Regions from separate parts of the Pseudomonas sp. T1.Ur genome, predicted to be linked through region 1. Evidence: predicted binding sites of a transcription regulator. Region 1 holds the regulator's gene; each other region holds the start of a gene.

The links. The regulator FliA, encoded in region 1, starts transcription of late flagellar genes. The targets are predictions, from matches to a motif close to CTAAAGTTTNNNNNNNNNNNGCCGNTAA.
Positions count from the first base shown of each region.
Region 2: a site for FliA is predicted at 3,120-3,147, ahead of flgM (flagellar biosynthesis anti-sigma factor FlgM). Genes of this name have one in related genera too.
Region 3: a site for FliA is predicted at 2,247-2,274, ahead of M8Q45_RS23210 (methyl-accepting chemotaxis protein). Genes of this name have one in related genera too.
Region 4: a site for FliA is predicted at 5,743-5,770, ahead of M8Q45_RS18470 (flagellar protein MotY). Genes of this name have one in related genera too.

Region 1 covers NZ_JAMGSN010000001.1:1,081,549-1,089,287, reverse strand. The annotation lists gene M8Q45_RS05080 (chemotaxis protein CheA) at 1-1,034, opposite strand, end outside; gene M8Q45_RS05075 (protein phosphatase CheZ) at 1,065-1,850, opposite strand; gene M8Q45_RS05070 (chemotaxis response regulator CheY) at 1,869-2,240, opposite strand; gene fliA (RNA polymerase sigma factor FliA) at 2,408-3,151, opposite strand; gene fleN (flagellar synthesis regulator FleN) at 3,148-3,978, opposite strand; gene flhF (flagellar biosynthesis GTPase FlhF) at 4,095-5,444, opposite strand; gene flhA (flagellar biosynthesis protein FlhA) at 5,456-7,585, opposite strand.
Region 2 covers NZ_JAMGSN010000001.1:4,035,235-4,042,973, forward strand. The annotation lists gene flgB (flagellar basal body rod protein FlgB) at 1-12, opposite strand, end outside; gene cheR (protein-glutamate O-methyltransferase CheR) at 370-1,197, opposite strand; gene M8Q45_RS17950 (chemotaxis protein CheV) at 1,254-2,180, opposite strand; gene flgA (flagellar basal body P-ring formation chaperone FlgA) at 2,258-3,022, shown strand; gene flgM (flagellar biosynthesis anti-sigma factor FlgM) at 3,184-3,498, shown strand; gene M8Q45_RS17965 (flagella synthesis protein FlgN) at 3,548-4,015, shown strand; gene M8Q45_RS17970 (flagellar brake protein) at 4,108-4,854, shown strand; gene M8Q45_RS17975 (MFS transporter) at 4,917-6,284, opposite strand; gene M8Q45_RS17980 (glutamine synthetase family protein) at 6,354-7,595, opposite strand.
Region 3 covers NZ_JAMGSN010000001.1:5,247,711-5,255,449, forward strand. The annotation lists gene M8Q45_RS23195 (DUF3077 domain-containing protein) at 1-272, shown strand, start outside; gene M8Q45_RS23200 (SDR family oxidoreductase) at 383-1,129, opposite strand; gene M8Q45_RS23205 (LysR family transcriptional regulator) at 1,227-2,183, shown strand; gene M8Q45_RS23210 (methyl-accepting chemotaxis protein) at 2,361-3,968, shown strand; gene M8Q45_RS23215 (AAA family ATPase) at 4,070-5,227, shown strand; gene M8Q45_RS23220 (RES family NAD+ phosphorylase) at 5,312-5,989, opposite strand; gene M8Q45_RS23225 (MbcA/ParS/Xre antitoxin family protein) at 5,989-6,399, opposite strand; gene M8Q45_RS23230 (LysR family transcriptional regulator) at 6,725-7,648, shown strand; gene M8Q45_RS23235 (AzlD domain-containing protein) at 7,565-7,739, opposite strand, start outside.
Region 4 covers NZ_JAMGSN010000001.1:4,131,345-4,139,083, forward strand. The annotation lists gene M8Q45_RS18435 (RnfABCDGE type electron transport complex subunit G) at 1-285, shown strand, start outside; gene M8Q45_RS18440 (Rnf-Nqr domain containing protein) at 278-808, shown strand; gene nth (endonuclease III) at 805-1,443, shown strand; gene M8Q45_RS18450 (PA3496 family putative envelope integrity protein) at 1,551-1,733, shown strand; gene M8Q45_RS18455 (response regulator transcription factor) at 1,788-2,414, opposite strand; partial or broken gene M8Q45_RS18460 (hypothetical protein) at 2,892-3,135, shown strand; gene M8Q45_RS18465 (argininosuccinate synthase) at 3,301-4,518, opposite strand; gene M8Q45_RS18470 (flagellar protein MotY) at 4,647-5,648, opposite strand; gene pyrC (dihydroorotase) at 5,837-6,883, shown strand; gene rnt (ribonuclease T) at 6,880-7,557, shown strand.

The sequences.
Region 1 (7,739 bases):
GCGGCAGCAGCGGGTTTCGGTGTCTCGGCCTTCGGTTCCGGTGCCTTGGCGGCCGGCTTGGGCGCAGCCTTCGCGGCGGGTGCGGCTGTCGCGGCGGCGGTGGTTGCAGCGGCGGGCGCGGCGGAAGCCTTGCCGACTTCGCTGAACTTGCCCTTGCCATGCAGCTCATCGAGCAGCGATTCGAATTCGTGGTCGCTGATCAGGTCACTGCCGGCCGCCGCCGCTGCTGGCTTGGCCGGGCTCGGCGCGGAGGCGATGGCCGAATCCAGCGCATCGACGGCAAAGTTGCCCTTGCCGTGCAACTGGTCGAGCAAGGCTTCGAATTCGTCGTCGGTAATGTCGGAGTTATCCCCCGCTGCCTTTGGCGCAGCCGGGGCCGCCGGCGCTGCGACCGCATCGGGGGCGAACTGGCCCTTGCCGTGCAACTGGTCAAGCAGCGACTCGAACTCATCGTCGGTAATTTCATCGCTGGCAGCGGCATCGGCGGCTGGCGCAGCAGGTGCGGCAGGCGCCTCGGCTTCGGCCTTGACGGCGTTCAGCGAGTCCAGCAGCGATTCGAATTCATGATCGGTGATGTCGCCCGATTCCTCGGCGACCGGCTCTTCCACAACAGGCTCGGCCACCGGTGCGGCTTCGTCAGCCGACTGCGGCTCGGCCAGGCGCGACAGCGCGGCAAGCAGCTCGGGCGTGGCCGGGGTGATCGGCGAGCGCTCGCGCACTTCGCTGAACATGCTGTTGACCGCATCCAGCGCTTCGAGCACCACGTCCATCAGTTCCGAGTCGACGCGACGCTCCCCCTTGCGCAGGATGTCGAACACGTTCTCGGCAATGTGGCAGCACTCCACCAGCTCGTTGAGCTGGAGGAAGCCGGCGCCTCCTTTTACAGTGTGGAAACCGCGAAAAATTGCATTGAGCAGATCCGCATCATCAGGTCGGCTTTCCAGCTCGACCAGCTGTTCGGACAGTTGCTCTAGAATCTCGCCGGCCTCAACCAGGAAATCCTGAAGGATCTCTTCATCGGCGCCGAAGCTCATTAATGGCTGCTCCTAAAATAGGGCTAAAAACTAGAATCCAAGGCTGGACAGCAAATCGTCCACATCGTCCTGACCGGACACAACGTCTTCTCTTTTATCGGCATGAATCTGCGGACCTTCACCCTGAGAGAGATGTTTTTGTGGATCTTTTTCAGCAAGCATCGCTTCACGGTCGTGTTCGATGCCGGCAAAGCGGTCGACCTGGCTAGCCATCAACACCAGTTTGAGCAGATTGCTTTCCACTTCGGTGACCAGTTGGGTCACGCGCTTGATTACCTGGCCGGTGAGGTCCTGGTAATCCTGGGCCAACAGAATGTCGTTGAGGTTGCTTGCCACGGCGCGGTTCTCGGCGCTGCTGCGTGTCAGGAAACCGTCGACCCGCCGGGCCAGCTCCCGAAATTCCTCGGCGCCGACTTCGCGACGCATGAACCGTCCCCAATCGGTGCTCAACGCCTGGGCTTCCTCGCTCAGGCCGTTGACCAGGGGCGTTGCGCTTTCCACCAGGTCCATGGTGCGGTTGGCCGCGGCTTCGGTCAGCTTGACCACATAGCCAAGGCGCTCGGTCGCGTCGGTAATCTGCGAGACTTCCTCGGCCTGCGGCATGTTCGGATCGATCTGGAAATTGACGATCGCGCTGTGCAGTTCACGGGTGAGCTTGCCGACTTCCTGGTACAGACCACGATCCCGGGTCTGGTTGAGCTCATGAATCATTTGAACCGCATCGCCGAAGCGGCCCTTTTCAAGGCTGTCGACCAGTTCGCGGGCATGTTTTTTCAGGGTCGATTCGAAATCGCCCATTGAAGATTCGTTGTCCATAGCTCCCCCGTGGCGCCGTTAACCGATGCGTTCGAAGATTTTTTCGATCTTCTCTTTCAACGCCTGGGCCGTGAAGGGTTTGACCACATAGCCGTTTACACCGGCCTGGGCCGCTTCGATGATCTGCTCGCGCTTGGCTTCGGCAGTGACCATCAGCACCGGGAGATGCTTGAGTTTTTCGTCGGCGCGCACATGGCGCAGCAAGTCGATACCGGTCATGCCAGGCATGTTCCAGTCAGTCACCAGAAAGTCGATGCTCCCGCTGTTGAGAACCGGAATGGCAGTAGTGCCATCGTCGGCCTCGACCGTGTTGGTGAACCCAAGGTCACGCAACAGGTTTTTTATGATCCGCCGCATCGTTGAGAAGTCATCAACGATGAGGATTTTCATGTTCTTGTCCAATTCGACCTCCAAGCAGTCTTAAACGCGCCCAGCACCTGAACGCGCCATTTCAATCAATCCGGCACAACACTCGACAACGGTCTGGAGCACAACGGATGGAGACTGGCGTGGCATTTGCCATGCCTGCCCCGCTCGCAGCATCTCCGCACCGCCTGTCAGCGTGCTCGCCACTCCCCCAAACGCCCCCGTAAACGGGCCGCGCACTGGCTGTGTAACTGGCTGACCCGCGATTCGCTGACTCCCAGGACCTCACCGATTTCCTTGAGGTTCAGCTCTTCGTCGTAGTACAGCGCCAAGACCAGTCGCTCACGCTCCGGCAAATTGGCAATCGCTTCGGCCAACGCACTCTGGAAGCGTTCATCTTCCAGGTCGCGCGATGGCTCCATGTGAGCACTTGCGCCATCCTCATGCAGCCCCTCGTGTTCGCCGTCCTGCAACAGGTCGTCGAAACTGAACAGGCGACTGCCCAAGGTATCGTTCAAAATCCCGTAATAATCGTCGAGACTCAATTGGAGTTCGGCCGCAACCTCATGATCTTTAGCGTCACGCCCGGTTTTAGCTTCAATCGCGCGAATCGCGTCACTGACCATACGGGTATTGCGGTGCACCGAGCGCGGCGCCCAGTCGCCCTTGCGGACTTCATCGAGCATGGCGCCGCGAATGCGGATACCGGCATACGTCTCGAAACTGGCGCCTTTGCTCGCGTCGTATTTGTTCGCCACTTCCAGCAGGCCAATCATGCCTGCCTGGATCAGGTCTTCGACCTGGACGCTGGCTGGCAAGCGTGCCAGCAAGTGATAGGCGATGCGCTTGACCAATGGCGCGTAACGCTCGATCAATTCGTATTGGGCGTCCCGTGCCGATTTTTTGTAGAGATGGTTGTAACCGCTGGCTGTCATAACACGGGCCCTGCTGTTTGTTGCACAAGACGCTCGACGAAAAATTCCAGATGCCCGCGTGGGTTGGCCGGCAGTGGCCAGGTATCGACCTTCTGGGCGATCGCCTTGAACGCCAGCGCGCATTTGGAACGTGGAAAGGCTTCATATACGGCACGTTGCTTCTGGACCGCCTTGCGTACGCTTTCGTCGTAAGGCACTGCGCCGACGTATTGTAGGGCGACGTCCAGGAAGCGATCCGTGACCTTTGTCAACTTGGCGAACAGGTTGCGTCCTTCCTGCGGGCTCTGGGCCATGTTGGCCAGGACGCGGAACCGGTTCATGCCATAGTCGCGGTTAAGCAGTTTGATCAGGGCGTAGGCATCGGTGATGGACGTCGGTTCGTCGCAGACCACCAGCAGGACTTCCTGGGCGGCGCGGACAAAACTGACCACCGAGTCACCGATGCCGGCAGCCGTGTCGATCACCAGCACATCGAGGTTATCGCCGATGTCGCTGAAAGCCTGGATCAGGCCAGCGTGCTGCGCCGGGGTCAGGTGCACCATGCTCTGGGTGCCGGAAGCGGCCGGCACGATGCGAATCCCGCCGGGCCCCTGCAGGAGCACGTCGCGCAGTTCGCAGCGGCCTTCGATCACGTCCGCCAGGGTGCGCTTGGGTGTCAGCCCCAGCAGCACGTCGACGTTCGCCAGGCCCAGGTCGGCGTCCAGCAACATGACCCGTCGGCCTAGCTCTGCCAGGGCCAGGGACAAGTTCACTGACACGTTAGTCTTGCCGACGCCACCTTTGCCGCCGGTCACCGCGATCACCTGTACGGGATGCATGCTGCCCATGTTCGTTCTTTACCTTGTCTTACTTAGACGGAGGCCACATTACTGGCTGCGCGTTCACATATGGAACAATGCATGGCAGACCATCGATGTAGGTACAAAAAATATTCATGAATACCTCAGCCAACCTGCTTGGTCGGACTGTGGTAGATATCAGCGAACATATCAGCCATGGCTTCTTCGCTGGGTTCTTCCTGCATTTGCACACTCACGGCACGACTGACCAATTGATGACGGCGCGGCAGATGCAAATCATCCGGGATCCGCGGCCCGTCGGTCAGGTAGGCCACCGGTAGTTCATGACCGATCGCCAGGCTCAACACCTCGCCCAGGCTTGCCGTTTCGTCCAGCTTAGTCAGGATGCAGCCGGCCAGCCCGCAGCGTTTGTAGCTGTGGTATGCGGCGGTTAGAACCTGTTTCTGGCTGGTGGTTGCCAACACGAGATAATTTTTTGACTTGATGCCACGTCCGGCCAGGCTTTCCAGCTGCATGCGCAGGGCCGGATCGCTGGCTTGCAGGCCAGCGGTGTCGATCAGCACGACGCGCTTGCGCATCAACGGTTCCAGCGCCTGGGCCAGGGACTGGCCCGGATCCACATGGGTCACCGACACATTGAGGATCCGCCCCAGGGTCTTGAGTTGTTCCTGGGCGCCGATGCGGAAACTGTCCATGCTCACCAGGGCGATACTCTGGGCGCCGTACTTGAGGACATAACGGGCCGCGAGCTTGGCCAGGGTGGTGGTCTTGCCCATGCCGGCCGGGCCGACCATGGCAATGACACCGCCCTCTTCCAATGGCTCGACTTCCGGCGTGGCGATCATCCGCGCCAGGTGCGCCAGCAGCATGCGCCAGGCCTGGCGAGGCTCGTCGATGCCATTGATCAGCGCCAGCAGATCGCGCGCCAATGGGCCGGACAGACCAATGCGTTGCAGGCGACGCCACAGGTTGGCCTGGGCTGGACGGCTGCCTTGCAGTTGGTTCCAGGCCAGCGAACCGAGCTGGACTTCCATCAGCTCGCGCAGGCTGTTGAGTTCGAAGCGCATCGAGTCGAGGGCGCGCGGGTCGACACCCCGGGCAGGCGCGGCGGGTGCTGGCTCCGGACGACGCGGCTCGGCCGGCGTGGCCTCGACCAGCGGTTCGGCGGCGGTCAGCGGCAGGCCTGCAGTCAGTGGCTGGCCGGCGAACAATTGACGATTGGTGCCCGCGCTCGCCGCGCCTTCGCTGCTGCGCAGGCTCAATTCGGCCTGGGCGCTGGCGATGCGCGACTGGGTCTTGCGCAGCTCATCCTCGAGTTCCATGTTCGGAACGCGCGGGGCCAGCGCCGACAATTTGTAATCCAGCGCAGCCGTCAGCTCGACACCGCCAGCGATCCGGCGATTGCCAATGATGGCTGCTTCAGCGCCCAGCTCGTCACGTACCAGCTTCATGGCCTGACGCATATCGGCGGCGAAAAAACGCTTCACTTGCATAAACCACTACCTCAGCCGTTGGGCCCTACTGTCGCAACGATGGTCACTTGCTTGTTGTCCGGTATTTCCTGGTACGCCAGCACATGCAGCCCCGGGACCGCGAGGCGCCCGAATCGCGAGAGCATCGCGCGAATCGGACCGGCCACCAGCAGGATCACCGGTTGGCCTTGCATCTCTTGCCGCTGGGCTGCGTCGATCAACGAACGTTGCAGCTTCTCGGCCATGCTTGGCTCCAGCAGGACACCCTCTTCCGAGCCTTGTCCTGCCTTCTGCAGACTATTGAGCAATATCTGTTCCAACCTTGGTTCCAGAGTGATCACAGGCAGCTCAGACTCAGTGCCTACAATGCTTTGGACGATTGCACGGGATACGCCGACCCGCACCGCAGCCACCAGGGCGGCGGTATCTTGACTCTTCGAAGCGTTGTTGGCGATCGCTTCGGCAATGCTGCGGATGTCGCGTACCGGTACCTGTTCAGCCAACAGCGCCTGCAACACCTTGAGCAGCTGCGACAGCGAAACCACGCCCGGCACCAGCTCTTCAGCCAGCTTCGGCGAGCCTTTGGCCAGTACTTGTAGCAGTTGCTGGACTTCTTCGTGACCAATCAGCTCGCTGGAATGCTTGTACAGAATCTGGTTCAAGTGGGTCGCCACCACCGTGCTGGCGTCCACCACGGTATAGCCGAGGGACTGGGCCTGGGCGCGCTGGCTGATTTCGATCCACACCGCTTCCAGGCCGAAAGCCGGATCCTTGGCGGTAATACCGTTGAGCGAACCGTAGACCTGACCCGGGTTGATCGCCAGCTCGCGGTCCGGGTAGATCTCGGCTTCGGCCAGGATCACGCCCATGAGCGTCAGGCGATAGGCGCTCGGCGCCAGGTCGAGGTTGTCGCGGATATGCACGGTCGGCATCAGGAAACCCAGGTCCTGGGACAGCTTCTTGCGCACGCCCTTGATCCGCGCCAGCAATTGCCCACCCTGGTTGCGGTCGACCAATGGGATCAGGCGATAGCCGACTTCCAGGCCGATCATGTCGATCGGCGTCACGTCGTCCCAGCCCAGCTCCTTGGTTTCCATGGCGCGGGCCGGCGATGGCAGCAGTTCCTGCTGGCGCTTGACCTCTTCCAGCGCCTGGACCTTCTGCACGTTCTGCTTCTTCCAGAACAGGTAGGCGCCACCGGCCGCGAGGGCCGCCATGGTCAAGAAGGAAATATGCGGCATGCCCGGCACGATGCCCATCACCGCCATCAGGCCGGCGGCAACCGCCAAGGCCTTCGGCGATGCGAACATTTGCCGGCCGATCTGCTTGCCCATGTCTTCGGAGCCCGAAGCGCGGGTCACCATGATGGCGGCGGCTGTGGATAACAACAGTGATGGCAATTGCGCCACCAAACCGTCACCGATGGTCAGCAAGGCGTAGACCTTGCCGGCGTCACCGAAGGACATGCCGTGCTGGAAGATACCGACGGCCATGCCGCCGATCAGGTTGATGAACAGAATCAGCAAGCCGGCGATGGCGTCGCCGCGCACGAATTTGCTGGCACCGTCCATGGAGCCGTAGAACTCGGCTTCCTGGGCCACTTCCAGGCGACGCAGCTTGGCCTGGCCCTGGTCGATGAGGCCGGCGTTGAGGTCGGCGTCGATCGCCATCTGCTTGCCGGGCATCGCGTCGAGGGTGAAACGCGCGCTCACCTCGGAAATCCGCCCGGCACCCTTGGTCACCACGACGAAGTTGATGATCATCAAGATGGCGAAGACCACGATACCGACCACGTAGTTGCCGCCGATCACCACCTCACCGAAGGCCTGGATCACCTTACCGGCGGCGGCGTGACCATCCTGGCCGTGGAGCATGACCACGCGGGTGGACGCCACGTTCAGCGCCAGGCGCAATAGCGTCGCCACCAGCAGGATGGTCGGGAAGACGGCGAAATCCAGCGGCCGCAAGGCGTACACGCAGACCAGCAGCACGACGATGGACAAAGCGATGTTGAACGTGAAGAACACGTCCAGCAGGAACGGTGGCACCGGCAGCATCATCATGGCGAGCATGACCAGCAGCAACAGCGGCACGCCCAGATTACCCCGGCTGAGGTCTACGACATTGCTGCGCGCGGTGCTGAGTAACTGAGAGCGATCCACCAATATTCCCCGTTCCTGTGAAGCAAACTTTTGACGCCCGGAGGGGGCGCAGGCGGGGTATTGCAAGAAGCTTTCCAACTTTTGCGAAAGCTTGAAATAGAACGACTTGGCGCACATTCAACCTGTGGGAGCGAGCCTGCTCGCGAATACGGTT
Region 2 (7,739 bases), 3.0 Mb from region 1:
GCTGATGCTCATGTCGGAAACCTTTGGGTGACCAGAATGTACGTACGATGGCTTTAGCAAGCGCCGTGCCACTTTTAAAGAGCCCGTAAACCGGGGCTTTGCGGGGATCGGCAAAGCGGCAATGCCAGAAAAGCGGCAATCGGCTTCCGCTGGCTGCCGCTTTTCTGCCGCTTTCACCCTGGCAAAGGGAGATCAAAATGTGGGAGCGAGCTTGCTCGCGATAGCGGTCTGTCAGTTACATCTATTTTGGATGGGCTGCCGCTATCGCGAGCAAGCTCGCTCCCACAGGGGGCGGTGGTGAATGATTGTCAGCAGGCAAAAAAAACGGGAGCCCCAAGGGACTCCCGTTTTTTTGACAACCTGAACGAATCACTTCGCCTGGTAAATGATCCCCGGGCTGCACTGGACCATCTGGTAATGATCCGGCAAGCCGTTCAACGCTTCCGACGCCCCCAGGAACAGATAGCCACCCGGCTTCAGGGTGCTGTGGATACGCATCAGGATGTCCTTCTTCACTTCCGCGGAGAAGTAGATCAGCACGTTGCGGCAGAACACGATGTCGAACTTGCCCAGGCTGGCGTAGCTGTCCAGCAAGTTGAACGAACGGAACTCCACACGGCTCTTGATGGGCGCCTTGACCACCCACTTGCCCGGCCCTTTCGCGTCGAAATAGCGCTGCAGGCGATCGGGTGACAACCCACGGCCAATGGCCAGGCTGTCGTACTCGCCGGTCTTGCAGTTATTGAGCATGGTCCCGGACAGGTCGGTGGCGACAATTTGCACGCCCGCCTTCAGTTGGCCGAGGTTGGTCCGCTCGAACTCATCGATGGACATCGACAGCGAATAGGGTTCCTGCCCCGACGAACACGCCGCCGACCAGATCCGCAAGCGTTGGCCCGGGCTGGCCTTGATGGCCGCCGGCAATACTTTGTTCTTCAGCACTTCGAAGGGATAAGTGTCACGAAACCACAGGGTTTCGTTGGTGGTCATGGCGTCCACGACCATTTCGCGCAAGCCACTGCGCGGCTGGCTCTGGATACGCTGGACCAGCTCGCCCAATGACTTGATGCCCTGTTGTTCCATCATTTTGTTGAGACGGCTCGACACCAGGTACTGCTTGTTTTCACCAAGCAAGATGCCACAGGCTTTTTCCAGGAAGACCCGGAACTGTTCGAAATCCAAATTACCCGTAGACAAGATACCGCCTCTTTTCACTGTGTTGACTTGCCGGGCGCACAATGCGCCCGACCTTTTTAGCCTGCTGTCTTGATTCGCTCGACGACCCGGGAAGCCAGGTCGTCGGGCCGGAACTTGGCCAGGAAGTCATCGGCGCCGACTTTCTTGACCATCGCCTGGTTGAATACCCCGGACAGCGAAGTATGCAAGATGATGTGCAGTTTTTGCATGCGCGGGTCGCTGCGGATCTCCGACGTCAGCGTGTACCCGTCCATCTCCGGCATCTCGATGTCGGAGATCATCATCAGGAACTCCTCTTCCGGCCGCTTGCCCTCGTCGACCAGGTTGCGCAGGTAATCCAGCGCTTGCCGTCCGTCATTCAGGGCGATCACCTCGACGCCGACCGTCTGCAGGCAACGCGTGACCTGCTTGCGTGCCACCGACGAATCATCGACGGTCAGCACCCGCAGGGAAACCGCCTTGTGCTGCGTCTCGGCATCCACCACGCCGACGGAAATGGTCTCCGGCGTTGGCGCGACTTCGGCGAGGATTTTCTCCACGTCGATGATCTCCACCAACTGGTTGTCGACCCGCGTCACCGCCGTGAGGTAGTGGTCGCGCCCCGTCCCCTTGGGTGGCGGATGGATCTCTTCCCAGTTCATGTTAACGATGCGCTCCACCGACCGCACCAGGAACCCTTGGGTCTTGGTGTTGTACTCGGTGATGATCACAAACGGATTGCTCTGATCCAGCAGTCGACCGGAACCGGTCGCCATCGCCAGGTCGAGAATCGGGATCGTCGCTCCCCGGATATTCGCCACACCGCACACGACGGGACTGGATTTGGGCATCAGGGTCAGCTTAGGGCATTGCAGCACTTCGCGTACCTTGAATACGTTAATTCCATACAACTGTTGGCCATCGAGACGGAACAACAACAGCTCCAGGCGATTCTGACCCACCAGCTGTGTGCGCTGGTTTACCGAATCCATCACTCCCGCCATGCCCTGACTCCTAATCACGCTAATGTGTCCGTCGCGCATTCATCACTAAACGGCACGGGGCTTGCTATTGAACCGGCATGAACGCACAAACGACATTTTCTCGACGCCTGACCACTCACTGCCGCCACTGGCTCGGTGCACTGCTGGCTGCCTGCCTGCTCGCTTCTGGCGGTCCTGCCGTCGGTGCTGCTGAAGTAACCTTGCCTGATCTCCTTATCGGCGTCACTCAGGGCTTTCTTGAGTTCACCGTAGAAGACTATCTGGCAACCAGTCAAACCGAAGGTCGCTACGAGATCGAAGTCAACCAGCTCGACCCGCGCCTGCGGATGCCAATGTGCGACAAGGAATTGACTGCCTCGCTGGAGAGTCCGGCCAGGCCGCTGGGCCGCGTCACGGTGAAGGTTCGTTGCGACAGCGCGGCCCCCTGGACAGTGTTCGTGCCCGCTCAAGTGCGCCTGTATCGCGAAATTGTCACCACCACTCGCCCCCTCAAGCGCGCCGGGATTGTCGAACCCCAGGACGTGGTGCTGCGTGAACGCGACGTCAGCCAGATCAGCCAGGGCTTCCTGACTTCCGTTGATGAAGCCATTGGTCAGAAACTTGTCCGACCAATGGTCGCTGACCAAGTGATCACGCAGGTACATCTGGAACAGGCCGAAGTGGTTCGCAAGGGCGACCAGGTGGTCATCACCGCCCGCAGTGGCACATTAGCCGTGCGGATGCCGGGCGAGGCCCTGTCCAACGGCGGCATGCGCGAACAGATTCGGGTGAAGAACCTCAACTCCCAGCGGGTCATCAAGGCGCAAGTGATGGCGCCTGGCCAGGTGGAAGTGGCTATGTAAGGAGGGTAGACAGGCTGGCGCTTGACCTCGGTGTTCCCTAGACTGTGCCTTACGCAAAGGCAAGCGCAGACGTGCGCTCGTTCATTGAAAAATGAGCCTAAAGTTTTTTTGGGGATGGCCGAAAACATGGCAAGCGTCCAAATACCCAGAGGTTTTTTACCATGGTCATCGATTTCAATCGTTTAAACAGCTCCTCACCTGTGACAGGGACTGCGCGTACCAGCGCCAGCAAGGAAACCGCCGAAACCGGCAAATCCAAGCCAGCCGAACAGGCCGCCACTGTCAGCAATGGGGAATCGGTACACCTCAGCAATGAGGCTCAGCAGTTGCAGAAGGTCACTGACAAGCTGCGCGATCAACCTGTCGTCGACAACGCCCGCGTGGCCGCGTTGAAAGCAGCAATCGCCGATGGCAGCTATCAAGTCGACAGCAACCGTGTAGCCAGCAAGCTGCTCAACTTCGAAGCCCAGCGCTAGGCCGTCCGCCGGCGCCAGGCTTTTGGACGCTCAAGACCCAAGGCCAGCCATGCACGACACTAATTTGTTGCAACTGATCACCGACGACTTCGCTCCAGCGCAACAATTGCTGGAGCTGTTGCAGACCGAAGCCCTGGCACTCCATGGGCGGGACATGCCCCTGCTGGAAAATATTCTGGCGCAGAAACAGGCATTGATCATTTTGCTCGACCAGCATGGCCGCAAGCGCAGCGAGATTCTCGCCAGCCTCAACCTGCCCGCAGACAATAACGGCCTTGAACAATTGGCCAGCCAATCGTCGATTGGCGATCAGCTGTTGTCCCAAAGCGCAGCGCTCAACGACCTGCTCAGCCAATGCCAGGCCGCCAACGCTCGAAACGGCCAATCCATCCAAATGCAACAGGCCGCCACCGCCAATCAGTTGCGCATCCTCAATGGCGGCGAAATCCCGACGCTGTATGACGCTCGCGGATCGACCGCGAAACTGGTCAAGCACCGTCCGCTCAGCCAGGCGTGATGCGAACGATGCCTGCGCACTATCAACGCGCGAAACATGCTGGCAAAATGCTGGCTCTTTGTAGTCGTATTTTGCTTGGAGACTGACCCACCGTGTTCAATGCCTTAAACGCGGAAGATGCTCCGCAGCCACCGAAGGTCCTTACCACGCCCCTGGAAATCTCCGGCAACCTGCGGATGCTGCAAGACAGTCACGATCCGCTGATCATTACTTTCCACGAGCGCAGCCAGCGCTTCCAGAGCTATCTGGTGGACGTTGATCGCGAGAAAAACACCATCGCCCTGGACGAAATGATCCCCCGGGACGGCGAGCGTTTCCTGCTGGCGGGCGAGCCGTTTCGTGTCGAGGGTTTCCATGACGGCGTGCGTATCGCGTGGGAAGGCAATGGCCCGCTGACCATCGATGATTCCAACGACGGCCGTTGCTACCGCGGCGCCCTGCCCGAAGAAGTGGTGTATCACCAGCGTCGCAACGCCTTTCGGGCTGCGTTGAAACTGGCGCAACTGGTGAGCGTGGAGTTGGGTGGCGACAAGCTCAAATCACCGGTCAATGGCCAATTGCTGGATATCTCTGCCACCGGCTGCAAGCTGCGCTTCGATGGCGACATCACCGAACGGCTGCAACTGGGCCAGGTTTATGAACGCTTCATCGCCGCCCTGCCATTCGGCAACATGACCGCGCCGGTGGAACTGCGCTACCTGCATTTTGAAGAGCGGATCAATACCACGTTCGCAGGTGTACGCTTCCACAACATCAGCGGCCTGGTGCAGCGCCAGGTTGAACGCTTCGTGTATCAGCTGCAACGTGAAGCCCGTCGGTTCGATAAAGACGACTTCTGATTTTCGCGGGCGATAAAAAACGGGCAATCCCTTGCAAGGATTGCCCGTTTTTTATGCCCGGCTCAAGGCCTGGCCTGGGTGAAATCGGAGGATGGCGGTTCGTCGTCCGCACCTTCGGTGACTGGCTCCAACTCCGGCTCCGGCTCGGGCTCGACGTCTGGATTGGGCGATGCCTGCATCTGGTCCTGCACCACCTGCTCGTCTACCCGAGGATCGAGGCACGCCACGAGCGGCGAGCTGGTCATGTTGTCCGGCATGGCCACGTGGTGCAGCGGCGCATCGTCGACCTGGTGCAGGTTGGTGACCGCTTTCGGCCGGATCCGCCACACCAGGACCAACGCAAACAGGGCGAAGAAGCCATAGAGCATCTGGCTGCCGTAGAGCTTCATCAGCACCCCGGCAACCAATGGGCCGATGCTGGCGCCTACGCCATAGGTCACCAGCAGCATCGCCGTCAGCGACACCCGGCGATCGCCTTCGACATGGTCGTTGGAAAACGCCACCGCCAGCGGATACAGGCAGAACTGCACCAGCGAACAGCAGAACCCCGCAACGAACAATACTTCCAGCGGCACCTGCGACAAGATAGCCAACGGCAACGCACAGACCGCCAGGGCCAGCGCAAAGCAGCGGATCAGCAACGCACGATCGTAACGATCCGATAGCCAGCCCAGCGGCCACTGGACCAACAGCCCGGCAAAAATGCAGCAGCCCATGAACAGACCGACCTGTTCGGTGGTGAGCCCTTGCTGGGAGGCGTACAGCGGTGCCAGGCCATAAAAGGAGCCGACGATCAGCCCGGAGCCCAGCACAGTGGTCAACGATTGCGGTACGCGCTTGATAAAGAAACGCGGCTCCATCGGCGCCGGATGCAGCGGCGCCGGGTGAATCCGCCGGGTCAATGCCACGGGCACCAGGCACAGGGCAAAACACAACGCCACCAGCATCAGCAGCTCCAGCCCAAGGGCCGGGTGCATGACCAGGATCAACTGGCCCAGCACCAGCCCCAGGTACGAGGCGATCATGTAGCCGCTGAACACCACCCCGCGCTGCTTGGCATCAGCCTGCTCGTTGAGCCAACTTTCAATGACCATGTATTGGCACATCATGCCCAGGCCGACGATCATCCGCAGCACGATCCAGGCCGGCAGCCAGTCCACCAAGCCATGGCCCAGCACCGCCGCGCCGACAATCCCGGCACACGCCGAATAGGCACGAATATGCCCGACACGGGCGATCAGCCGATGGCCGATCTTGCCGCCCAGCACCAGGCCGAAATAGTTGGCGGCCATCAACGCACCGACCCACAGGCTGTCGACATGATCGGCAGCCAGGCGCAACGCCAGGTAGGTACTCAAGAGGCCCGAGCCGATGAGCATCATCAGCGAGGCGAAATAAAGCGCTCGAAAAGGTTTCCAGATTTGGCGCATCGGCGTTCCGAGCGGCTCCTTGAGGTAAGTGAGGGCTACCTTGAAGATAGCCCTGATACAACGGGTTCGTTATGCCTGGGCCGCCAGTACACGCCGTTCCCAGGGCGTGATCTCGTCGAAGAAACTGGTCAGTTCCAGGGTCTTCGACGCAATGTAACCTTCGATGAACTCGGCCCCGAACAGTTCCTTCGCCAAATGGCTACGCTTGAGACGCTCAAGGGCAGCGTGCAAGGTACATGGCAAGGACAGATTATCCGGCACCTCGAACTCGCCCTGGATCGCTGCGCCCGGTTCCAGCCGGTTTTCGATCCCATAAAGCCCCGCCGCCAGACTCGCGGCAATCGCCAGGTAAGGGTTGGCATCGGCCCCCGGCAAGCGGTTCTCGACACGGCGGGCCACCGGTGAACTGGCGGGAATGCGCAGCCCGGCCGAGCGATTGTCATGGGACCAGCACGCATTGTTTGGCGATGCGAACGGATGGCACAGGCGCTGGTAGGAATTCACGTTTGGCGCGAACAGCGCGGTGAAATCGGCCATGCCGGCCTGCTGCCCGCCAATGAAGTGACGGAACGCTGCCGTTGGCTCGCCCGCCTCGTCGCTGAATACATTACGACCGCTGCCCAACTCGACGACACTCTGGTGGATATGCATCGAACTGCCCGGCGTTTGCGCCAGCGGCTTGGCCATGCAAACCACAATCAGGCCATGCTTGAGGGCCACTTCCTTGAGCAAGTGCTTGAACAGGAACGTCTGGTCGGCCAGCAGCACAGGGTCGCCGTGGAGCAGATTGATTTCGAACTGGCTCACGCCCATTTCATGCATGAAGGTGTCGCGCGGCAACCCCAGCGTCGCCATGCATTCGTAGACTTCGTTGAAAAACGGCCGCAAGCCGTTATTGGAACTGATACTGAACGCCGACTGGCCGTCTTCGCGACGACCATCCAGGCCCACCGGCGGCCGGAACGGCTGCGTAGGGTCCGCATTGGGCGCAAACACAAAGAACTCCAGCTCCGTCGCCACCACCGGCGCCAGTCCGAGGGCAGCGTATCGAGCGACAACTGCCTTGAGCTGGCCACGTGTCGAAAGTGGCGAGCTTTCGCCGCTGAGCTCGTCGGCATCGCAAATCGCCAAGGCACGGGGCGGATGGCTCCATGGCAAGCGATGAATCTGCTGCGGATCGGGCACCAGCGCCAGGTCGCCGTCATCGCTGCCATAAAAGCGCGATGGCGGATAACCGCCCATGATGCATTGAAGCAGCACACCTCGCGCCAGTTGTAACCGCCGGCCCTCGAGGAAGCCTTCGGCGCTCATCACCTTGCCCCTGGGCACGCCATTCAAATCCGGCGTGACACATTCAATCTCATCAATGCCCGTCAATCGCTGCGCGAGTGAACACTGGCCATCGGTCGTCATGACGCAATCCTTGTTATGTGCGAGCCGCGAGCGGCAACCCGT
Region 3 (7,739 bases), 4.2 Mb from region 1:
ATCCGCAAGACCTCAAAACCCCAGGCCTAACCCCTTTCTCCTACCACTCCGACCGCCCGCTATTCCGCGTCAACAGCGGCATTCCCATCGGCGAAGCCCTGTCTCACGCTTCCGACCTGCTCCACGTCGCCAAGGTCCTCGCCGAGGAAGCGGCGATGATTCGCGGCACGGATCGGTATGCCTGGGCTTCGTATTATTTGCAGGATATGAGCAAGGCCGCCATTGATGACGTGGTGAAGGTGCTGGAGGCGCCGGGGAGTCATCCGGCTTAAGGGTAGCGAGTCCAATGCTGCTTGCTGAACGGGGCAGCATTGGCGTGAGCGGATAAAGAGGGGCTGCTTTGCAGCCCGGCGGGAGCAAGCTCCCTCGCCACGGGGTTCACTCAGACCAACCGAGCGCCGCCATCAATGTTCAGCGTGGCGCCGTTCATGAACGTGTTCGTCATCAAGAAAACCGTCGCCGCGCCTGCCTCAGCGGCAGTGCCCACACGATGCAGCGGCAGCACCTGTTCCCATGCGCGAACGTACGCATCGCGTCCCTCACCCAAGGCTTTGCTGAAGATAGGCGTATCGATCGGGCCTGGAGACAGCGTGTTGACGCGGATGGGCGCCAGTTCCAAGGCCAGGCCACGGGCCAACGCTTCCATTGCGGCCGAAGCTGCCGCGATGACAGCGGTGCCATGTGCATTGGGCCGGTCGGCCAGGCAGCCTGAGATAAAGGTGATGGAGCCTTCCTTGGACAAGCGATCCCCGAGCGCGCGGATCGTATGGATGGAGGCCCACATCCGCTCTTCGAACGCCCGGCGCAGGTAGCCGATCTCCGCGTCCAGCACTTTGCCCGCCACGAATGTGCCGGCGAACAGAACCAGATGGTCCACGTGCGGGATATCTGCCAAGGCGGCGTAGATGGCTTCGCTTTGGGTGACGTCGGCGGCGCGCCAGCCGGCAAGGCCGTGTTCCAGGGCGGCTTGCTCGGCACGCTCGGCGTTGGAACCGATCACGATGACGGATGCGCCGGCGGCCTTGGCTTGAATCGCGGCGGCAAGACCGATGCCGGAGGTGCCGCCGAATATCACTACGGTGCGATCCTGCAGTTGGGCGGGCAATGGTTGGGTAAATGAATGGCTCATGGTCTATCTCCTTGAACGCCTGGATGGCGTCGATGGGCAAAGACTAAAGACTCGAGCCAACATTGATAATTGGGTCGCAAGTCGCTTTACTAATGCCATGAGGGAACAAATAGGGTTGGACCGCCTGACCGGTCTTATTGCCTTTGCCCGCGCCGCCTCTTTGGGCAGCTATACCGCTGCGGCGCGCGATTTGTCGGTGTCGCCATCAGCCATCAGCAAGAGCGTGCAACGGCTGGAGCAGCATTTCGGGCTGAGTCTGTTCAGCCGCACCACCCGCTCGCTGACCCTGACCGTGGAAGGCCGGGACCTGTACGAACGGGCGCTGCGGATTCTGCGGGAGGTGGAAGACATCGAGCAGGCCGCCGTGGCCTCGCGCGCGGAACCCTCCGGCACTTTGAAAGTGACAGCGCCACCGCCTATCGGGCTGAACATTTTGGCGCCGGCGATTCCCCGTTTCCGCGAGCGTTATCCCAAGCTCGCCATCGACCTGCGCTTGGGCGATCAGTTTGCCGATATCGTCGAGCAAGGCATCGATGTGGCCGTGCGCGTGGGCAACCTGGCTGACTCGCGGCTTATCTCTCGCACGCTGGGACCGCATCGAATTTGCGCTTTTGCCTCGCCAGCCTATCTGGCCAAACGCGGCACGCCGCTGGAGCTGAGCGACCTGGCCAACCATGATTGCGTGAATTTTCGCTATCAGAGCTCGGGGCAAGCGCTGCGCTGGCCATTCAGCGTGGGGGACCGATTGGTGGAAATCACGCCCGATGCTCCCATCGTCATCGACGCCAGCGATGCGGTGGCTGCGGTGCTCGCCGCGGGCGGTGGCATTGGCATTTCACCCACTTATGTCGCGGCGCCCTATGTTGCCCGGGGAGAGCTGACGCCGCTGTTTCCACAATTTGCCGTCGATCGCTCCTCCATTACGGCGTTGTGGCCGGAAAGTCGCCGGGGAAGTCCGAACGTCAAGGCGTTCGTGGGTTTCCTGAACGAGCTGTTTCCCACCCCTACCGCGTGGGACGAGATCGTCGCGAAGGGCTCTGTGAATCCACTCTAGACTGTTTGCTTGCGGAAAAGGATTGCTTCGCAGTCCGGCGGGCGCAAGCTCCCTCGCCACAGCCTCATCTAATCATGCTCCCCGCCGATAGCCTCAAATATGAGCCCGGACTGTCCCAAGGCTCTGCTGGCGCTCGACTACACTTGCCCAGACATCCCGCTCCAGGAGCAGTTAGCGATGAAGATCCGCACCAAGGTCATAGGCTCGGGGTTGGTCAGTCTTTCTTTTGCGCTGCTGCTTGGCGGAATCGGGTTGTGGGGTTATCACTCCATGACCGAGGCCCTGGTGCAGAACGAGACCAGTATTTCGGCCATGCGCAAGCACATGGAGGCGGACATGATGCACGACGCCATTCGCGCCGATGTGCTGGCCGCCCTGTTGGTGACACCGGGAGATGTCCAGGCGGGAAAAGAAGTGCTGGAAGGGTTCGATGAGCATACCCAGCGGATGCGCAAGGTCATCGCCGAGAATGCCGAAGCGAAGTTGCCGGGGGATGTCGCCAAGGCGATTGGCGAGCTCAAGCCCCAAGTCGAAACTTACATCGACAAAGCCAAGCAAATCATTGGCAAGGCGTTGGGCGGCGCCCAGGATGCCCATGCGCTGCGGGCAGAGTTCGACGGCGCGTTTTCAGCATTGGAAGAACGCAACGAGGCGGTCAGCGAGCTGATCGAAAACCAGGCGCAGTCATCCCGCGAGCATCAGGACAGTAGCATTCAAACCTCGGAACGCTGGCTGATCGTGACCTTGCTGGCGACCTGTGTCGCCCTGGCGCTGTTGTCGTGGAGCCTGCTCAAGGCCGTGCTCACGCCGCTGAATAAAATCATCCTCAATACCCAGGCCATTTCCCAAGGGGATTTGCAGCGTTCCATGGGCGCTCAAAGCAAGGATGAGCTGGGTCAATTGCAGGGCGTCATCGAACGGATGCAGAGCAACCTACGGCAGATGATCGCCACGATCCGCAGCCAGAGCGATGAATTGCACGGCACATCCCGGAATTTGGGCGATACAGCCCGGCAGATTGTGTCCAGCGCCGATCAGCAGGCGCAGAGCGCGACCAGCATGGCGGCGAGCATGGAGCAAATGATGGCGAACATCGGCCAGATCCATCAGCACGCCGACAGTGCCCGGACGATTTCGGCGCAGTCCGAGCATTTGGCGAGCAGTGGCGGCCAGGTGATTCTCGGGGTGGTCGAAGGCATGAACCGGATCGCCGAGGTGGTCAACCAATCGTCCAGCAAGATCACCGCGCTGGATGCGTCGTCCGAAGACATTCATTCCATCATCCAGGTGATCAAGAGCATCGCCGAACAAACCAATTTACTGGCGCTTAACGCTGCCATCGAGGCCGCCCGCGCCGGCGAGGCGGGGCGTGGTTTTGCGGTGGTGGCCGACGAAGTCCGCAACCTGGCGGCGCGCACGACGCAGTCCACCCAGGAAATCACTGCGATGATCGAACGCATCCAGTCCAGCGCCCGGGACGCGGTGGCGAACATGCAGGCCTGCGTCAGCCGCGTGGACGAAGGCGTCAACCTGGCCCAGCAGGCCGGGGTGTCCATCAGCGAAATCCGCACCGGGGCCCGACATGCCGCCGAGGTGGTGGAGGAAATTTCCCAGACCATTGCCGAGCAATCCAAAGCCAGTGACGAGATGGCCCAGCGGGTGGAGTCGATTGCCGAGCAGTCCCGCGAGAACACCCGTTCGATTCACAACCTGACGCAAACGGCGGATCAGTTGAACGACGCGGCGGGTTCGATGCAGGCTTCGGTGCAGCAGTTCAAGATTTGATCAAACGGGGCTGCACTGACTCGCTTCCAACTTCCGCAAAATCTTATGCTAAATTATGGCTCAGCAATAATTATGGCTAATCCATAAAACGGGATAATTGCATGAGCAGCATTTTCCAGCGCCCTGAACTGGCTGAAAGCATGGCCAACCAGCTTCTAAGTCCAGGCGTACTTGACGAAGGTTTGCGTTCAGGTCTGTTTCTGTCCGGGCTGCGCAGAACCGGAAAAACGACTTTTTTGCGAAGTGACCTGATCCCAGCCCTGGAAAAAGAGGGTGCGCTGGTCATTTATGTGGATCTCTGGAGCGATACCCTCGCCAATCCGGCCACCTTATTGCACGATGCCATTCGTAAAACGCTGCAGGAACTACAAACACCTGCCTCTGGCCTGCTTGAAAAACTCAGGCGCGTCGGCGGCGTCGATATCGGTGCAGCAGGATTCAAGTTCGGGTTCAAACTTGAAGGCGTGGGCAATGTTGGAGGCACGACGCTCGCGCAAGCGTTCGCCGAAATTGTCGATCAAGCCAGGACAGACTTGGTGCTTATCGTCGATGAGGTACAACACGCCATCGCCACTGAAGACGGCAACCAGATGTTGCTCGCGCTGAAAGCCGCGCGTGACGCCATCAACCCTCGTCCCAATACCCCTGGCTACTTTCTGTTTATCGGCACCGGCTCTCACCGCGCACAGGTCAGCGAACTCACAGCAAAACGTAACCAGGCTTTTTCCGGCGCTACCTCTACGGCGTATCCCGTCTTGAAGGGCGATTATGTCGAATATCTGTTGAACCGCCTGGCAATGACTGTCAGCCCGCATAAACTGCCGTCGCTTGAAGTCGCAACGGAAGCTTTCAATACACTTGGCAACCGTCCGGAAGAAATGCTCAAGGCCCTTAGGCAAGTCTTGCAACAAGAGGGTAATCCGGACCTGTTCTTGCCCGTCATCGCCAGTACGCTGCGTTCCGCCGCGGCCAATATAGAGCTCGAGAAGGTTGAGCAATTGGGCAGCCTGGCTCAAGCCATCTTCAATAAAATCGCCTCGACAGCGGGGGATGCTCGCGGCATTTTTTCCGCTGACGCGGCAGCAGAATATTCAAAAGCCGTGGGTCGGGATGTTCGTATTGAAGAAATTCAACCCGTGGTAATTGCCTTGATGGCTGAAAATATCATCATGCGTCGCGGGCATGGGATTTACGCGATTACAGATCCGTTCGTTCAGGAAACATGGTTGGAAGAACAAGCGCTGATCGCGGCAAGTTGACACACAACCGGGGCTGCTACGCAGCCCAGCGGGAGCAAGCTCCCTCGCCACGGGTTATTCCGTCCTTGGGAAACGGCGTCGCACTCAAACCTGGCTCACCTCGAACACAAACGAAATCTCCCGCTTCTGAGCGCTCCAGACATACCGGATATGCTTGCCCTGCACCGGGATCGACACCGCCGGCGGGCGGAATGCAGCGACGCATTCGTGGCCAGGCAGGCGGACGCTGTTGTACAGCAGCCCCCAGGACAGGGTTTCACGCAGCTGGCGGGCGAATACTTGCGATGGGCCGTAGGCGCCAGGGTCCGGGTTGTGCAGGTGTGGATAATCGTGGCGGATGTCGTGCAGGGGTTTGACGACTTGGTTGACGTAGGTGCGCATCGTCAATTCCAGATCCGGTTCGTTGGTAGCCCCCAGGAACCGGGCCTGGTGATAACACGTCTCGGCAATCGCGGCTTCCTGGCTGCTGGCGGCGTAATAGACGCCGAAGGTGCCATCACTGAAGCGGCTGCTTTTGCCGATGTGAGTAAATGCCGCCATCACCGGTGAGGAGCCCGGCCCGGAGACGCGGTCTTCGGGACGCACCCGGGAGAGCACGCCGGCTTCTTCCATGAGCCGGTCGTTGGTCAATGCTTCCAGGGCATAGGCTGTGGGCAAGTCTTCAGGATCGAGCACATCTTCGAACAACGTGATCGGCGGAAAACTACTGTTGACGATCCGATAGGCCCGTTTCCATTGCGGGTCCGCCAAAGGTGGCGTCATTAGCCGCGCACTCCATCGAGGTATCGCCGCACATCGGCGATGTCTACTACCCGCCCTGCGAGCATGTAGGACAATGCCGACTGGCCATTGAACGGCGCAGCGGTGTTAGGACTGCTGATCCACTGATACGCACGGTCCCGGCTGTTGCTGAAGATGATGCTCAACGCTTTGTGTATTCCCATGAGATAGGAAATACGCTCGAGGGTGTCTCGCGGCAGCCTTACGTTATCGGGTAACTGTTTGTACTTGTAGAAGGTCGTGTTTCCTACTTTGCCCAACAACGTGCGCTGCTGCTCGACGCTGCAACCCCACAGCTCCATGAGGTTGAAGAAAAACTTCAACGCGACTCGACCCGCATCCGGGGAATCCAATTGTTGCTGTGCGTTGAGGCTGACCGAGGAAATCGCCATGAGTCTTGGCTCCCTTGTTGCTGACTGTTGCCTAGAGAGTAGTACACATATGGATAAAATTTAAGTTTTAATTCGCAAGCGGACAAATAAAAAACCAGTAACGACTCATTCATCTCGGCGTGATTGTTTTGATAAGACCGACCTGCAAGCCAAACCAGCAAAAACCTGAAATCCCACATAAGCTCCAGTTATCGGCTGCCGGCGCTTTTCGCTACAAAACCGCGACAACCGTGGCAAGGTGCTTGATGATAGCCACCATCGCACCGCCAGGCCCGGGCCGGGTGCACAACAATAGCGAGCCCACTTGAGCAGAGGGCATTACCTCATGGATAGCAGAACCTTACGTAACCTCATGCGCATCGTTCAGACCGGTTCGTTGTCGGCGGCGGCGGAGCAGTCGTGCCTGACGGTGCAGGCATTGGCGGCGCAGTTGAACAAGGTCGAGGAGCAGTTCGGGTTCAGATTGTTCCGGCGCTCGAACAAAGGCCTGACGTTGACCAGTCAAGGCTCGGAACTGACGCCGTTCATGGACCAGGTCCTTGCGGCCACTCGGCAATTGGAAGAGAAAGTCACGGCGCTCAAGACGCCCAGGCAACGCAGCCTGAAAGTGGCGCTCAATACCACCCTGCCTGGCGAGTTCAACCGACGGATGATCGATCGCCTGATCGCGGTCTTTCCCCATTACCAATTGGAATTCAGCTACGCCGAATCGATGGAGAACCTGAGCAAACTCAAGAACGAAGACTTTGACCTGGCGATCCTGATCGGACAACAGAGCGGTTTTTCCAGCATCCCGATGCCGGATGTACAGGTGCGAGTGGTCGGCGCCCACTGTGGTGACAAAGACGACTCCCTTGGGCTGCTGGGCGACAAATTCCAGGTGCGCCCTGCGCAAGAGTGTCCGTATTCCCACAGCTTTCTTCGCTTTCTCGACGCGGGTCTCGGCGAGTACGGGCCAAGCCAGCGAATGGTTTATTCCTGCAGCGAAACGCTGACGCTGTCGTTGATCACCCAGCTCGATGGGTTGGGGCTTGTGTCCCGCGACGCGGCGCTGCGCAACGGTCTGGCGATTTTCCCGGACTTCGAGGATTTCCTTGAAGTCCGCCTGGCGGTGAACAATCCCGAACTGTCCGACCAGGCGTTGCACGACGTGGTCGACCTGACGCTACAGGAACGAGCCGAGCGCGATATACGACGCCGTCCCCACCGCTACGCTGAGAAACAGGTTGCGGCTGAAATACGCACATAGCAGGGTCGGAATCGCGGCATAGAACTCGGGGCGGTCGAGCTGGATATGCTGATCCTTGATCAGCAACGGCGTCAGGCTGATCGCGGCGACG
Region 4 (7,739 bases), 3.0 Mb from region 1:
CCCACCGGCCGACTGCTGGGTGTGAAGACCCTGCGCCAGTCGGAAACGCCCGGCTTGGGCGCGGCAATCGCCGGTTGGCCGAACAGCTGGCTACAGATGTTCCAAGGCAAGTCGCGCCAGGCGCCCACGGATGAAGGTTGGGCCTTGAAGAAGGACCAAGGCCAATTCGATCAACTGGCTGGCGCGACGGTGACGTCCAGGGCAGTCCTTGAAGCGGTCCACGATGCGCTGCGCTACTTCGATGAGCACACGGTTCAACTGACCGGAGCGATAGAGCATGATTAAGCCTGCGTCCTGGCCCCGCGGCCTCGTGCTCGTTCCCCTGGTAGGCGCCAGCGACTCGTTGGTCAATGCGCTGGCGCTATGGATTGCCTGGGTTTTGATCAGCCTCGCCCACGGCTCGGCAATGACGTTTCTAAGGACACGCCTCGCAGCCTGCCAGCAACTTCTCGCATCCATCGTCCTGGCAGCCACAATGACCGCTTGCGCAGACTTGCTGGCACAAGCCTGGCTGTTGGAACGGCATGGCGCGTTGAGTTTGTATATCGGATGGGTCGCGCTGAGCTGCGTGACACTGGAACGCCTGACAGTCGTCGAACCCCGCCTGCTTGCCCATCTCAGGCTGGCGGGACAATTCGGCCTGCTGATCACCAGCCTGGGCGCTCTGCGCGAGATGATCGGCACAAGCGTCCCATTGGCCCTGCTCGCCCCCGGCGGATTCATCCTGCTCGGCCTGTTGCTCGCCGCCTATCAAGCCTGGACTGGCATTAAACCCCGTTCAACCCTAGAGGAAACGCCGCGCCCATGAACGCCGCAAAACGTCTGGAAATCTTTCGCCGCTTCCATGAAGACAATCCGGAGCCGAAGACCGAACTGGCCTACTCTTCCCCTTTCGAATTGCTGATCGCGGTGATCCTGTCGGCCCAATCCACCGATGTCGGCGTCAACAAGGCCACCGCCAAACTCTTTCCCGTCGCCAATACGCCGCAGGCGATCCTTGCCTTGGGCGTCGAGGGGCTGTCCGAGTACATCAAGACTATCGGGTTGTTCAACAGCAAGGCGAAGAACGTGATCGAAACCTGTCGCCTGTTGATCGAGCGCCACGGCGGTGAGATTCCCCAGACCCGCGAGGAGTTGGAGGCCCTTCCGGGTGTCGGTCGCAAGACAGCCAACGTGGTCCTCAATACTGCATTCCGGCAATTGACGATGGCAGTCGACACCCACATTTTCCGCGTCAGCAACCGGACTGGACTGGCCCCGGGCAAGAACGTAGTGGAAGTGGAAAAGAAGCTGATGAAGTTCGTTCCCAAGGAATACCTTCTGGATTCCCATCACTGGCTGATCCTGCATGGACGTTACGTCTGCCTGGCGCGCAAGCCCCGTTGCGGGAGCTGCCGGATCGAAGACCTGTGCGAGTACAAGGACAAGACATCCGACGATTGATGCGCTATTGCTTTTGTTCATCCGTCGATTGAAAAAATCTTTTTTACCCGCCGGTGGTTTATCGCTATAAGGGGCGCGAATGGCAGTCTTAGCCTGGAGCCGAACCCATGAGTACTGGCAAAGAACAACTGGATGTAGATGACGATTTCATCGCCGTTGAGGCTGACGACGCGGAACCGGTGGTGGTGGAAGTGGCAAAAACCAACCTGAGCAAACGTCGCACCATCGATAACCTCTTGGAAGAGCGTCGCTTGCAGAAACAACTGGCCGATTACGATTTTGACCTTTGACACCTAAAAGCCTCCCTGGTGGAGGCTTTTTACTGTGTGTCTGTGGCCTTGAACTCAGACCAATCCATTTCGCTGTGCCAATTCGATCAGGTCGACCAGCGAACGGGCGTTGAGTTTCAACAACAGACGGGTCTTGTAGGTGCTGACGGTCTTGTTGCTCAGGAACATCGCGTCGGCTATTTCCTTATTGGTTTTCCCGCGAGCCAGTTGCTGCAAGACCATCATTTCTCGACCGGACAAACGGTTCACCATCTCGGACTCGCTGGCATTGCCAAGACTTGAACGTACCGTGTGCAGTGCTTGGTTGGGAAAATAACTGTAGCCCGACAGCACGGCCTTTATTGCACTTAACAGCTCGGTCAGGTCCTGTTGTTTGCAAACATAGCCCGCCGCCCCCGTCTGCATGCAACGCATCGAAAAATGTCCGGGAGCCTGGGACGTCAATACCAATACTTTCAAGGGCGAAGGATTGACGGTCAGGCGTGCGATGACTTCCAACCCATCCAACTTCGGAATTCCAATATCCAGGATAACGATATCGGGCGCTTGTTCCCGGGCAATCTGTAATGCATCAACGCCATTATCCGTTTCGGCGATAACTTCATATCCATGACGCTCCATTAGCAAACGTACAGCAAGACGAATGACGGGGTGATCATCCACGATCAGCACTTTATTCATGGGCAAATCCAATTTCGCTGTTCGAATTTTTAGAGCATGCACAATAGCCTAGTCATTTTCCCTTGGCATGCCGCTCTCCCTGAGTGCTCGCAGCGAAAGACATATCCTACAAACATTACAGAAAATTCCTACAAATAAGCCGCGAAATAATGTGGCACGAATTTTCCGATAAAATCGAAGCGGTGAATCTGACGCACCGAAGACCCTATGAATGACGCGACTTTTCCTGGAAAACAAAACACATTCCAGTTCATACCGACAAATATCTTCATAAAAAGTAACTAATTTATTTATAGACAAACGGTAAAAATTTCACGCCATCGAATGAGGTTCTGTATAAAAAGAATTGCTCGATATCCGCGATTTCAAAACGTAACTGCGCTGTTGGGGACGACTGTTTTGTTTCGAGCCAACGCATCAAATCCCTTCAATTAAAACCTCAATCACCGAGCATGAAATTATCCATGAGCACTTATCATGAACAACACTCAAAAAACCATCACCAACCCCATGACCCTGATTGCCATACTTGCAACGCTATCAGAAACATCCGCAGCGATAGTCTTACCCTTCTTGGATGATGAAGATCGTGAATACTATATCTGGTTCCTGATCGGCTTCCCCTTTTACTTGTCGCTGCTGTTTTTTCTCACACTCAATTTCAATCACCGCTCTCTGTATACCCCTTCGGACTTCCATAAAAGCAAGCACGTCAAAAAGACCACGAGCGGCTCAGCCGGCCGGCGCGGACATGCCTTACGTCGAGGAAGGAAAAACCAGCGTCACTTGATGCGTCTTCGTCGGAGAAGAAAGCCGTGACCCCTGTTCGACGGACAAAAAAAACGGCCTGCTCATCGCAGGCCGTTTTTTATTGAACCGGATCAGATCAGAACAGCTTGCGACCCTTGTTCGCCGCGATGCGCATGCGCAGGGCGTTGAGCTTGATGAAGCCGGCCGCGTCGGCCTGGTTGTAGGCACCGCCGTCTTCTTCGAAGGTCGCGATGTTGGCGTCGAACAGCGACTCGTCGGACTTGCGCCCGGTCACGATCACGTTGCCCTTGTACAGCTTCAGGCGTACCACGCCATTCACGTGAGCCTGGGAGGCATCGATCATCTGTTGCAGCATCAGACGCTCCGGGCTCCACCAGTAACCGGTGTAGATCAGGCTGGCATACTTGGGCATCAGCTCGTCCTTCAAGTGAGCCACTTCGCGATCCAGGGTGATCGATTCGATCGCCCGGTGAGCGCGCAGCATGATCGTGCCGCCTGGGGTTTCATAGCAGCCACGGGACTTCATGCCGACATAGCGGTTCTCGACGATGTCCAGGCGACCGATGCCGTGTTCGCCGCCGATACGGTTCAGGGTTGCGAGCACGGTGGCCGGGCTCATTTCCACGCCGTCCAGCGCGACGATGTCACCGTTGCGGTAGGTCAGTTCCAGGTATTGCGGGGTATCGGGAGCCTTCTCAGGGGAGACGGTCCAGCGCCACATGTCTTCTTCGTGCTCGGTCCAGGTGTCTTCCAGCACGCCGCCTTCATAGGAGATGTGCAGCAGGTTGGCATCCATCGAGTACGGGGATTTCTTCTTGCCGTGGCGCTCGATCGGAATCGCATGCTTCTCGGCGTAGTCCATCAGTTTTTCACGGGACAGCAGGTCCCACTCACGCCACGGGGCGATGACTTTCACGCCAGGCTTGAGGGCATAGGCACCCAGTTCGAAACGCACCTGGTCGTTACCTTTACCGGTGGCGCCATGGGAAATGGCGTCGGCGCCGGTTTCGTTGGCGATTTCGATCAGGCGCTTGGCAATCAGCGGGCGGGCGATGGAGGTACCCAGCAGGTACTCGCCTTCGTAAACGGTGTTGGCGCGGAACATCGGGAACACGAAGTCACGGACGAACTCTTCGCGCAGGTCATCGATGTAGATTTCTTTGACGCCCATGGCCTGGGCCTTGGCGCGTGCAGGCTCGACTTCTTCGCCCTGCCCCAGGTCTGCGGTGAAGGTCACCACTTCGCAGTTATAAGTGTCCTGCAGCCACTTGAGGATCACCGAAGTGTCCAGGCCGCCGGAATACGCCAGAACGACCTTGTTTACGTCCGCCATGCCATCACTCCACGGGTTGTACGGAAAGCCGGGAAGTCTAACGTCCAGCGCGGATAATTTACAGAGGCGCGACAGCTTATGACGACGAAGCGACAGATTATGTCGATTGAGCGACGATCAGGACGGGATCAGGAAGTGCGTGCAGTTGCCGCGGCAGGTGCAGCCGCCTTGGCCGGAGCAACCGGCGTCGGTGCCTTGCCCGGCGCAGCAGCGGGCGCCACGGCAGGAGTAGCTGGCGCTGGCGCGGCTGTTGGCGACTGAGGAGCCGGGGCCTGGGTGGCCGCTACACGCTCCAACTGAACGACGACACGGCGATTCTTGGCCCGATTGGCTGCGTTGCTGTTGGGAACCAGCGGATAGCGCTCGCCGTGGAAACGCACGGTGAACTGGGACTCCTGGAAACCGTTGGCCTTGAAGAAATCCATGACCGCCAGCGCACGACGACGTGACAACTCACGGTTGGTCAAGCGATTGCCGCTGTTGTCGGAATGGCCATCAAGCTCGACATGATTGACGCTCGGGTCAGCCTTGATGAAGTCGAGCATGACCTGCAACTGGGCCTTGGCCTGGGCGTCGAGCTCAACCCCCTCGCCCGGAAAACCGATCTGGGTCTGCTTGATCTGCTCGAAGTTCTTCGGCAACAGTTTCGCTACACAGCCCTGGTAATCGTTGAACGCCTTGTTGAAGCGCACAGGCAGCAGCCGGACTTCGGATACGCGCCCATCCTCGGTATTGCGTCGAATCACCGGACTGCGTCCCTCCATCAGCCCGCTGATCAGACGGCCCGCCTGTATTTGGGAGCTATTGAACAACACGTCGCCACTGCCGATCCGGACCGAGCCCAGATTGATATCGCCCCGCCCCGGCTGCCACGGCGCCGCAGCCGCCAACAACGTCGCGGAGCCACCACCGAGCATCGGGTTATACGCCTTGAGCCGGAACGTAGCCTGCTCGCCCGCCTTGCGCACGAATTCGCCGCTGCCAAAATCGGTGATCGGCTGACTCAGCCGGCACTCGAACTTGTCACCTTCGACCGTCCACTCAATGCTCTCCAGACGGGTCTGGAAAGTGAGCGCCATCGCAGGAAGGCTGGCAAACACACTGAGCAAGGCTAGATAACGCTGGCGCACGGGAGGCTCCACTGGCTTTTTATACGGAAATCGAAAACGCTGGGCATGCCGTTTGGCCGAGACAGGGCACAAAATCGTGGCACACCTGAAGGGGCTATCGGTAACTTGCGGCAAAACTTGATAGCGGGTGCCCGGATCGGTCTTTTCCGGTAGCATTCCCCGGAGATTTACCCGCCTGGAAGCCCCCCATGTCCGACCGCCTGACCCTGCTGCGTCCCGACGACTGGCATATTCATCTTCGCGATGGTGCTGTGTTGACCCATACCGTCGCCGATGTCGCGCGCACTTTTGGCCGCGCCATCATCATGCCCAACCTGGTTCCGCCCGTGCGCAACGCCGCCGAGGCCGATGGCTATCGCCAGCGCATCCTGGCCGCGCGCCCGGCTGGCAGCCGCTTCGAACCGCTGATGGTGCTTTACCTCACCGACCGCACCCAGCCCGAGGAAATACGCGAGGCCAAGGCCAGCGGTTTCGTACACGCGGCCAAGTTGTACCCGGCCGGCGCTACTACCAATTCGGATTCCGGCGTCACCAGCATCGACAAGATCTTCCCGGCGCTGGAGGCGATGGCCGAAGTCGGCATGCCGTTGTTGATCCACGGTGAAGTGACCCGGGGCGATGTCGATGTGTTCGACCGCGAGAAAATCTTCATCGACGAGCACATGCGCCGCGTCGTCGAGCGCTTCCCGACCCTCAAGGTCGTGTTCGAGCACATCACCACGGGCGATGCCGTGCAGTTCGTCAACGAGGCCCCGGCCAACGTTGGCGCAACCATCACCGCCCATCACCTGTTGTACAACCGCAACCACATGTTGGTGGGCGGGATCCGGCCACACTTCTATTGCCTGCCGATCCTCAAGCGCAATACCCACCAGGAAGCCTTGCTGGACGCCGCCACCCGCGGCAGCGCCAAGTTTTTCCTCGGCACCGACTCGGCACCCCACGCCCAGCACGCCAAGGAAGCGGCCTGCGGTTGCGCCGGCTGCTACACCGCCTATGCCGCCATCGAGATGTACGCCGAGGCGTTCGAGCAGCGCAACGCCCTGGACAAGCTCGAAGGCTTCGCCAGCCTGCACGGCCCACGCTTCTATGGGCTGCCGGTGAACACCGATCGTATTACCCTGGTCCGCGACGAGTGGACCGCCCCTGCCAGCCTGCCGTTTGGCGAGCAGACTGTCATCCCGCTGCGCGCCGGTGAAAAACTGCGCTGGCGCCTGCTGGAGGAAAAAGCGTGAGTGAAGATCATTTCGACGACGAACTGGATGGCAATGGCGGCTCGGGCGGCCCTCGCCACCCCATGGCTGCCCGTTTCCGGGGGTATCTGCCGGTCGTGGTCGACGTAGAAACCGGCGGTTTCAACTCAGCCACCGACGCGCTGCTGGAAATCGCCGCGACGACCATTGGCATGGACGAGAAAGGCTTCGTCTTCCCCGACCACACCTATTTCTTCCGGGTCGAACCGTTCGAAGGCGCCAACGTTGAAGCAGCCGCCCTGGAGTTCACCGGGATCAAGCTCGATCATCCGTTGCGCATGGCGGTCAGCGAAGAAACCGCCCTGACCGACATTTTCCGTGGCGTGCGCAAGGCGCTGAAAGCCAACGGTTGCAAGCGAGCGATCCTGGTCGGCCATAACAGCAGCTTCGACCTGGGCTTCCTCAACGCCGCCGTTGCACGCCTGGACATGAAGCGCAATCCGTTTCACCCGTTCTCCAGCTTCGACACCGCGACCCTGGCGGGCTTGGCATACGGCCAGACGGTATTGGCCAAGGCCTGCCAGGCAGCCGACATCGATTTCGATGGCCGCGAAGCCCACTCGGCCCGCTACGACACCGAAAAGACCGCCGAGCTGTTTTGCGGCATCGTCAACCGGTGGAAAGAGATGGGCGGGTGGCAGGATTTCGACGACTGATATAGAGCTAGGCTTAGCTCTTTGTGGCGAGGGGATTTATCCCCGCTGGGTCGCGAAGCGGCCCCAAACCTGCCAACTGGGTGTGGCGGACTCACCTTTTTGGGACTGCTGCGCAGTCCAGCGGGGATAAATCCCCTCGCCACAGTATGTATTCAGCCCCCCATAAAAAAACCGGCCCATCG